DNA from 3 places in the Streptomyces sp. NPDC005492 genome. Region 3 is predicted to be linked to each of the others. Evidence: riboswitches for the same ligand, from Rfam matches in the RefSeq annotation. Region 3 holds a riboswitch; each other region holds the start of a gene.

Region 1 (3,268 bases), on a different contig from region 3:
CCTTGAGCTGCCGGTCCTCGAACCCGGTACAGCTCCAGGAGGCGTTGGCGTTGGCCGGGCCGTTGACGAAGGCCTTGGCGTCGCCGGTGATGATGCGCAGGAGCCGCGGCATGGCGGTGACCTTGCTCTGCGGGTTGCCCACGAACGTCAGCGTGGCTTCCTTGGCCGTGACGATCTGGCCGGAGTTGCCCTCGGTGCCGCCGCCGGGCTTGTCGGCGTCCCGCTCCTGCTTGCCGTTCTGCAGGCGCAACACAGGCCAGTAGTAGGTGGACTTGTCGCCCGGGTTCTCGCAGCTCGTGTTCGCGTTCGCGAGATCCTGGTCGCTGGCGAAGGCGTTGTTGGACTGATTGCCGACGTAGTCGTGGAAGTGGTGGGCGCCGTTGGTGACCCCGGGCGCGACGATGACGTTGTCGGAGTTGAACAGGCCGTTCTCGTTCACACCGCAGGCGGTGACGAACGTACCGCGGGAGGCGTCGGCCTGTTCCTTCGGCGTGTTCACGTTGGGCTGTACGGAGGTGATGTCCGCGTAGTCCGAGGCGACGGGCCCGTTGGTGGACTGCTGCTGGCCCTGGCCGTCGCCCTGTTGCTGGCCCTGGTCACCGGCGGCGCCACTCGGGTCCTCGCTGCTGCCGCCCTGGTCACCGGTGTCGTTCTTCGGCGCGATCAGCGTGCAGGCGGCGAGCGCGTCGAGTCCCTCCGGGCGGTCGCCGACGCGTGCGATGGCGTCGCCGATCCGTCCGATCGTCGCGGCCCGCTTCTCCTTCAACGGATTCATGATCGCGTTGTCGGCGAAGGAGGCGTCCTGGCGTATGGACTCCGTGGAGTCCTGGAGCTTCTGGTAGGCCTCGGTGATCTGCTGGTCGAGCAGGGCGAGTTCCTTGTCGACGTCGGTCTTCGCCTCGTCCGGAACCGTCGTCAACTGGGTTCCGATGTCAGGGCAGTCGATCGTCGCACCTCGCGATGCCGCGTCCGGGGAGCCCTGTTGGGCGGAGTCACCACCCCAGCCACCTTCGGACGCCGACGCGTATACGTTCGCCGCCACCAGTCCTCCGCCGCCCAGCATCAGGGCGACTGCTGCCATCGTCGCGCGGCGTGCGCCCGTTGGGCGTCTGCGCGTGTTGCGTGCCAAGGAAGTGCTCCTACACGTATCGGTCGGCCCGGCTCGTCCCGGCATGGACATCCCCCGTCCCAATACGGGGTCGGGTCCCGATGTGTTCAACCGTCCCGAAAATTCATAGCGACCTCATACGGAACGCCTGACTCCGCCGACCCATGAGCGCTCGCCACACCCAGGACGAGGTAAAGGTCACAAATACGTATCGGACATATCGCGCTTCAACCTTCACACGAGGCACACACGTTGGCTAGGTTGGCGCACAGGCCTTGCGACTAACTCCGGCGATCGGCGCCGGGCCGCACGGCTTGCGCCGAATCCGGTGTGCCGCTCGCGGCAGCCGGAACCGGGGACCCAACCGACTTGGGGTGAATCGGCCCAACTGCCCAGCGGGGCAAGGGCCGTAGGGCAAACCTTCCGTGATCGACGCCCGAACCCGACAGCTAACCCGGTAGGCGCGATACGGAAGGAGCACGTCTGCCATGCCGGCAGAACGAAGGACGCGCAGCGGAGGCAGTGGCCCCACCGTGGACGACCGACCCAGCCGCGAAGAAGTCCAGCGGCGGATCAACTCCCTTTACGACAGGGCCGAGACGGCCACCGGGAACTACAACGCCACCCGTGCGATGTCCGGGGGGCCGCGCCGGCGTGTCACCCCTCGATCCGGCGCGTCGCGGCCCTCGGATCCCGCCCTCGACGCCGTCACCCGCCAGTGGTTCGACCGGGCCCGCTCCCAACTGGGCCCGACCGTACCGGCGATCCTGCCGCCCAGCCGGACTCCCGGCCGTCCGGCGGAACCCCGGCCTGAGCGACGCCCCGAGCCCGAGTCCGCCCCCGCGCTCCAGGCGCCGCCCAGCCGCGCCGTCGCGGAACTGACCGCGGCGCCCGCCGTACCCGACATCACCACCGCGGCACCGGAGTTGACCGCCCGGCCGGTCGCCGCACTGCCCCCCGCGCCGCAGTCACCGCAAGCACCACCGGCGACCGTGCTCGACCTGCCGCCCGTGCCCGCCCTCGAACTGGCACCCGCGCCGATGGTGGAGTCGCCCCAACTGGCCCCGCAGGCAACCCCGGAGCCGGTCTTCGACCCGCTCACCGCGGACTTGGCGCTGCTCCCCTACATCGCCGCACCGCGCACCGAGACCGCCCCGGCGAACGCCACCTGGCCGCCGCCGGATCCGGCCTGGTCCGCCCCGGAGACGGCCTGGTCCACCGGGCAGATGCCCATGGTGACCGACTGGTCCACCGGACAGATGCCCGTGGTCACCGACTGGTCCACCGGACAGATACCCATGGTGCCCGAGCAGCCGACCGGCGAGCCCACCTGGTACACGACACCGGAACCGGACTGGCGCCCGCCCCAGCAGGAGTGGCAGCCGACCGCGCCCGCCCCCGAGGTCTCCTACGCGGCAGCCCCGGCCGTCGCCCCCGAGGTCTCCTACGCGGCCGGCCCGGTCATCGCTCCCGAGGTCTCCTTCGCCGCGGCCCCGATCCTCGCCCCCGAGATCACCCTGCCCACCGCTCCGACCATGCCGCCCGAGATCATTCTCCCCACGGACCGGACCATGGGCCCGACGACCACCGCGCCCGTCCCTGTCCCTCCCGAGATCGGCACCGGCGCCCAGAGCAAGACCGGCATCGCGCTCGCCTTCGCCCGCGCGCAGATCGGCAGGCCCTGCCTGTGGGGCGCGGCGGGACCGGACGCGTACGACTGCTCCAGCCTCACCCAGGCCGCCTGGAAGGCCGCAGGCGTCCTGCTCCCGCGCACCGCCCAGGAACAGTCGGGCGCCGGCGCACTCGTCCCGCTCACCGACATCCGCCCCGGTGACCTGATCTTCTTCTACGACAGCATCGACCACGTCGGCCTCTACACCGGAAACGGCCTGATGATCCACGCGCCGAGCCCGGGGACGCCGATACGCGAGGAGTCGATCTTCTACGCGGGTTCCGCCGCCATCCGGGGCGCCGTGCGACCCGCCTGATCCGCTCGGGAGACCAGGCCGGGGAGGGCCCGGCCTGGTCGCACATATGTGCACACCCCGGCCGCCCGGTGAGCCGTTTCGTTGGTCCGTACGAGTGGTGCATCCTGAGACACGGTCGTAGCGTCGACAGTGAGACGACGACCGTGCCCGGGCCGGTGGGCCACCGCCGGTG
Region 2 (3,268 bases), on a different contig from region 3:
GGTCCGGTGGAGCTGGCTACCTGGCGCTTCGCCACCGGGCCCCTCACCCTCGGCGGGCAGGACATCGCGGCAGGCGACCCCGTGCTCGTCGTCCTGGCCGCCGCGGACCGCGATCCGGAACGGTTCGCCGATCCCGACGTCCTCGATCTCGGACGGCGTGACAATCAACACCTCGGTTACGGCCACGGCATTCATTACTGCCTTGGTGCCCCGCTCGCCCGCCTGGAGGGCCAGACCGCGCTGGCCACCCTCCTCACCCGCCTCCCGGACCTGCAACTCGCGGCGGACCCCGCCGACTTGCGCTGGCGCGGCGGGCTCATCATGCGCGGACTGCGCACCCTGCCCGTGGAGTTCACCCCGGAACGGGTGATTCGGGCCGCCAAACCCGAAGATGACACTTCTTCAACTCTGTGATCTTCACGTGATCTGCGTGGCATTAACTTGTGACAAGTGATCGACTGCGGCTACGTTCACGTACCAGCGCGGCGCCCCGCACCACCCGCCGCGCGCTCCCCCGCTGTCACGCGAAAGGCCTCCGCATGCTCTCCGGGAACGGTCGTCACCGTCGCCCCCGTCAGGCTCCGGCTCTGCTCGTCGCGGCCGGGGTGACCGGCTCCGCCATCGCCATCCCGCTCCTCGGCGCCGCCGCCGCGAACGCCGCCGACGGCACCACCTGGGACAAGGTGGCCGAGTGCGAGAGCGGCGGCTCCTGGAGCGAGAACAGCGGCAACGGCTACTACGGCGGGCTCCAGATCACCCAGGACGACTGGGACAAGTACGGGGGTCTCGAGTACGCCCCGAGCGCCGACCTGGCCAGCCGCTCCCAGCAGATAGCCGTCGCCGAGAAGATCCTCGACGCCAAGGGCACCTCCGCGTGGACCACCTGCGCGCTGCTCTCCGGCCTCACCACGACCTCGGGTTCGACGAACGTCGACACGGGCGTCGCGAGCGACTCGCCGTCGGCCGACGCGACGGACTCCTCGGGCTCCACCGACTCCTCCGGTACATCGGGCTCGTCCGGCCTGTCCGACTCCGGCAGTACGGACTCGAATTCATCGGATTCGTCCGACTCCTCCGCCGCCGACCCGTCGAGCAGCCCCTCGTCCTCCGCGACGCACAACTCCACCAAGTCCGACAAGTCCACCACTCCTTCGGCGAGTGGCGCCTCGGCCTCCGCATCTCCGAAACTCGACGAATCGGACAACTCGGAGCAGGCGGTGGGGAAGTGGAGCCTCGTCGACACCGGTGCGCTCGGTGATGCGACCGATGAGGGAAGCAGCGACCAGGGAAGCACCGGAAAGCATCGCGGGGCGAGCGCCGAGGAGAGTGTGACGGCGAAGACGTACACCGTCCGTGCCGGCGACTCCCTCGCGTCGATCGCCGACTCCCTTGGCTTCGACGGCGGATGGCGCGCGCTGTACGCCGAGAATAAAAAGGTGATAGGCGCCGATCCGACCCGGATCGCCGCCGGTCAGACCTTGGACGTGAGCGCTGAAACGGGCGGAAAGTAGCAGGAAAACAGCGGGAGTTCACGTCACGCTTCGCGCTGAATGTCCGGTTTGGTGAAAGTGTGGGATGAGTCTCAGAAGCCCTGATCGTCTTTGAAATTCCGCCGATTCCCTGTCTACGGTCAAGGCCGCTCGTCACCACGAGCCCCGGCTGCCGCACACGCCGAGTCCTGCCAGCGGCTTCCGGGAACAGTCGTCGCGTCAAGCGCCGTAGGCAGGAGCGGGGGACCCAAGGTAAGTGCTGGGCCCGGCAGTTGAGGCTGCTGGATCCGGCTTGGGGTTAAGTCGCGCACCGCGAGGTGCGCGGCCGGGCAACTCACACGGCCCGAACCCGACAGCTCACCTCGCAGGCGTCGGTGAGGGGATCTTCCATGCTGTTTTCCGGCAAGGGCAAGCACCGCCGTCCGTCCAAGGCCACCCGCGTCGCCACGCTCGCCAGCGTGACCGGTGTCGCCATCGCCGCCCCGCTCATGGCGGCCGGCAACGCCTCCGCCGCCACCGCCTCTGAGTGGGACACGGTCGCCCAGTGCGAGTCCGGCGGCAACTGGTCCATCAACACCGGCAACGGCTACTACGGCGGTCTCCAGTTCTCCGCCTCGACGTGGGCCGCGTACGGCGGCACCGCCTACGCCTCCACCGCGAACCAGGCCTCCAAGGCCCAGCAGATCGCCGTGGCGGAGAAGGTTCTCGCCGCCCAGGGCAAGGGTGCCTGGCCCGTCTGCGGCACCGGCCTGTCGAGCGCCACCTACTCCGGCGGCAGCTCCAGCTCCTCCAGCAGCAGCTCGTCGAGCAGCAGCACCAGCGAGCGCTCCACCTCCGACACGACGGCCTCCCGCTCCGCCGAGCGCCCGGCCGCCAAGAAGACCGTCACCACCCCGACCGGCAAGAAGGTCAAGAAGGGGGACGGCGAGTACAAGGTCGTCAAGGGTGACACCCTCAGCTCCATCGCCGAGAAGCACAAGGTGAAGGGCGGCTGGCAGAAGCTGTTCAAGCTGAACAAGGACATCATCGACGACGCCGACTTCATCTACCCGGGTCAGCAGCTCCACCTTAAGTAGTACTCAGCTGAACCACAGCGCCCTCACATCCGTGGACTGCACCATGGAGACCTCGTGAGGGTCACCCCCGTCCCCCACGGGCTCCCCGCTCCGGTGCGTGTTCCCCCGTACGCACCGGGGCGGGGCTTTTTTGCGCACGCTTCCGGAGCGGTTTTTGTTCCGTTCGGAAACAATTTACTCTCGGTTCTGCTCAAGGGATGGTCGACAGACTGGCCGATCGCCCGGAGCCGGTTAGGCTCGTCTCGCAGAGCCCACCGCGGTACTGCGTAGCCGCGTCACATTGAAGAAGGAGATGCTCGTGCCGTCCATCGACGTCGTCGTAGCCCGGGAAATCCTGGACTCCCGAGGCAACCCCACGGTCGAGGTCGAGGTCGGCCTCGACGACGGCAGCACGGGTCGTGCCGCCGTTCCGTCCGGCGCCTCCACGGGTGCCTTCGAGGCCATCGAGCTGCGTGACGGTGACCCCAACCGCTACGGCGGCAAGGGTGTCGAGAAGGCCGTCCTCGCCGTCATCGAGCAGATCGGCCCGGAGCTCGTCGGCTACGACGCCACCGAGCAGCGCCTGATCGACCAGGCGATGTTCGACCTGGACGCCACCGACAACAAGGGCTCGCTCGGCGCCAACGCCATCCTCGGCGTCTCCCTCGCCGTCGCCCACGCCGCGTCCGAGGCCAGCGACCTCCCGCTCTTCCGCTACCTGGG
Region 3 (3,268 bases):
CTGCCGCTACGCCGTCCTGTTCGGCGACCCGCAGCTCGCCCTGACCGCCGTACAGCGCGTCCTGGACGTGACGGCCGAGGAGGTCCAGGAGGTCGCCAAGGCCCGCCTGCGCCCCGACAACCGCGCGGTGCTCGTGTACGAGCCGATCGCGGACGAGGATGACGAGGACACCGAAGCAGCGGCCACCGACGAGAACGAGGAGGCGGCCAAGTGACCGAGCTCGCCACGATGGAATTCCACCCGCAGCCCCAGGCGGGCGAGGCCAGGCCCTGGGCCTTCCCGGCGCCCGAGCGAGGCACGCTCGGCAACGGCCTGACCGTCCTGCGCTGCCACCGCCCCGGCCAGCAGGTCGTCGCCGTCGAGGTGCTCCTGGACGCGCCCCTGGACGCCGAACCGGCCGGCCTGGACGGCGTCGCCACGATCACCGCGCGTGCCTTCTCCGAGGGCACCGACAAGCACTCCGCCGAGGAGTTCGCCGCTGAGCTGGAGCGCTCCGGCGCCACCCTCGACGCGCACGCCGACCACCCCGGACTGCGTCTGAGCCTGGAGGTCCCGGCCTCGCGCCTGGCCAAGGGGCTCGGCCTGCTGTCCGACGCGCTGCGCGCGCCCGCCTTCGCGGACAGCGAGGTCGAGCGGCTGGTCCGCAACCGCCTCGACGAGATCCCGCACGAGACGGCCAACCCGTCCCGCCGCGCGGCCAAGGAGCTGTCCAAGGAGCTGTTCCCGGCGAGCTCGCGCATGTCGCGTCCGCGCCAAGGCACCGAGGAGACCGTCCAGAAGATCGACTCGGCCGCCGTACGCGCCTTCTACGACCGGCACGTCCGCCCCGCGACGGCCACTGTCGTGGTCGTCGGCGACCTCACCGGCATCGACCTGGACGCGCTGCTCGCCGACACCCTGGGCTCGTGGACGGGTTCCTCCGCCCAGCCGCGCCCCGTGCCCTCGGTGACCGCCGACGACAGCGGACGGGTCGTGATCGTGCACCGACCCGGCGCCGTCCAGACGCAGTTGCTCATCGGCCGGGTCGGATCCGACCGGCACGACCGTGTCTGGCCGGCCCAGGTGCTCGGCACGTACTGCCTCGGCGGCACCCTCACCTCCCGCCTGGACCGCGTCCTGCGGGAGGAGAAGGGCTACACCTACGGTGTGCGGGCGTTCGGCCAGGTGCTGCGCTCGGCGCCCGACGGCACCGGCATCTCGATGCTCGCCATCAGCGGCTCCGTGGACACCCCGAACACGGGCCCCGCCCTGGACGACCTGTGGACGGTGCTGCGCACGCTCGCGGAGGGCGGACTCACCGACGCCGAGCGGGACATCGCCGTACAGAACCTCGTCGGGGTGGCGCCGCTCAAGTACGAGACCGCCGCGGCCGTGGCGAGCACGCTGGCCGACCAGGTCGAGCAGCACCTGCCCGACGACTACCAGGCGACGCTTTACCAGCAGCTCGCCGCGACCGGCACCGTCGAGGCCACCGCGGCGGTCGTGAACGCCTTCCCGGTGGACCGTCTGGTGACGGTCCTGGTCGGCGACGCGGAGCAGATCAAGGAGCCCGTGGCGGCTCTCGGCATCGGCGAAGTGACCGTCGTTCCGGCGGAGTAGAGGGTTGCGCGGCGGCACGCGCGCGTGAGGGCCCTGGTGACTGAGGCGTCATCAGGGCCCTCTCATGTCCGAATTGGGGGAGAGGTTGCCTGTCTGCCCTGTGGCATGCGCTACAAAAACCGTGATCCGTTTGGGGATTGAAAGTGGCCCCCCTTAGCGTCGGTCCGGCTGTCCGTCAGGCACCGCGCCGCACCAGCGGCACCGGACAGTCATCGCCGAGTCCCCGTACGGCGCGAGCCAGGGGAGCCGGGGACCCACATCAAGAGTCCCTGGGGTGAATCGGACGCCCGCGCACCGCGAGGGGGTCCGTAGGAGACCTTCCTGCTCCGAACCCGTCAGCTAACCCGGTAGGCGAGAAGGAAGGAAAGGACCAGCCACTTCATGGCGTTCACCCGCGCCACCGGGAAGCACCGTCGCCCGAGCCGGACCCACCGCACCACCGTTCGTGCCGCGAGTGTCGCGGCTCTCGCCACCTCCGGCGTCGTCGGCACCCTGGCCGCCGCCCCGGCGTTCGCCGCGGAGCCCGCCGCCGAGCAGACCGGCCTCACCCCCGTCGTCGCCATCGGCGACTCCGTGGCCGAGAAGATCGACGCCCAGGCCGCCGCCCAGCAGCAGGCCGCCGATGAGCAGGCCGCCAAGGAGATCGCCCGGGCCAAGGCCGCCGCGCTGGCCAAGGCGGAGCGCGACGCGGCGGCACGCGCCGCCCGCGCGGCCGAGCGCAAGAAGCTCAACACCTTCGTCGCGCCGGTCTCGAACTCGTATGTCTCCACCGGCTACAAGACCGGCGGTTCCCTGTGGTCCTCCGGTGCCCACACGGGCATCGACTTCCACGCCTCGACCGGCACCTCCGTCCACGCGGTGGGCTCCGGCACGGTCGTCGACGCGGGCTGGGGCGGCTCGTACGGCAATCAAGTAGTGATCAAGATGGCGGACGGCATGTACACCATGTACGGCCACCTGTCGTCCATCGGCGTCTCCGTCGGCCAGACGGTCACCCCGGGCCAGCAGATCGGCCTCTCCGGGGCCACCGGCAACGTCACCGGGCCGCACCTCCACTTCGAGGCCCGCACGACCGCCGAGTACGGCTCCGACGTCGACCCCGTCGCCTACCTCCGCAAGCACGGCGTGAACGTCTGACGACGCACCACCGCACTTCCCGAAGCCCTGGCCCGCCGGCCGGGGCTTTCGGTGTTTGTGGAGCCCGCCTGTCCAAAAAATATCCATGGATTCCGGCCCCCCATCGGAAATTCCCGCTCATTGCAATAGAGTCACGGAACACACGTCAATCGTCGACGTTTCACGGGGATTAAGGCGGAGGTCGGACATGCGTATTCCGGCGCACTCGGTATGCACGGCGATCCGGGACGACATCGTCGCCGGTGTCTACGAGCGCGGCGGCCGGCTCACGGAGGAACTCCTCGCGCGCCGGTACGGCGTCTCGCGCGTCCCCGTGCGGGAGGCCCTGCGCACGCTGGAGGCCGAGGGGTTCGTGGTGACCCGGCGGCACGCGGGCGCGTGCGTCGCGGAACCGACCGAGCAGGAGGCCGCCGACCTGCTGGAGATGCGGATGCTGCTGGAGCCGCTCGGCGCCTCACGGGCCGCCCAGCGGCGCACCGAGGCCCACCTCAAGGTGTTGCGCGGTCTCGTCAGGCTGGGCCAGGAGCGCGCC

The links. Region 3 has a riboswitch for cyclic di-AMP ahead of ABZT04_RS34755 (M23 family metallopeptidase). Riboswitches for the same ligand answer to the same signal wherever they lie in the genome.
Positions count from the first base shown of each region.
Region 1: another riboswitch for cyclic di-AMP. It lies ahead of ABZT04_RS43135 (NlpC/P60 family protein); the one in region 3 lies ahead of ABZT04_RS34755 (M23 family metallopeptidase).
Region 2: another riboswitch for cyclic di-AMP. It lies ahead of ABZT04_RS02225 (transglycosylase family protein); the one in region 3 lies ahead of ABZT04_RS34755 (M23 family metallopeptidase).

Region 1 is NZ_JBEXDX010000070.1:2,657-5,924, forward strand. Features, by position in the region: gene ABZT04_RS43130 (DUF1996 domain-containing protein) at 1-1,081, opposite strand, end outside; cyclic di-AMP (ydaO/yuaA leader) riboswitch at 1,416-1,588, shown strand; gene ABZT04_RS43135 (NlpC/P60 family protein) at 1,597-3,096, shown strand.
Region 2 is NZ_JBEXDX010000001.1:478,495-481,762, forward strand. Features, by position in the region: gene ABZT04_RS02215 (cytochrome P450) at 1-414, shown strand, start outside; gene ABZT04_RS02220 (transglycosylase family protein) at 540-1,511, shown strand; cyclic di-AMP (ydaO/yuaA leader) riboswitch at 1,705-1,876, shown strand; gene ABZT04_RS02225 (transglycosylase family protein) at 1,880-2,566, shown strand; gene eno (phosphopyruvate hydratase) at 2,859-3,268, shown strand, end outside.
Region 3 is NZ_JBEXDX010000037.1:24,011-27,278, forward strand. Features, by position in the region: gene ABZT04_RS34745 (pitrilysin family protein) at 1-214, shown strand, start outside; gene ABZT04_RS34750 (pitrilysin family protein) at 211-1,599, shown strand; cyclic di-AMP (ydaO/yuaA leader) riboswitch at 1,803-1,967, shown strand; gene ABZT04_RS34755 (M23 family metallopeptidase) at 1,981-2,736, shown strand; gene ABZT04_RS34760 (GntR family transcriptional regulator) at 2,924-3,268, shown strand, end outside.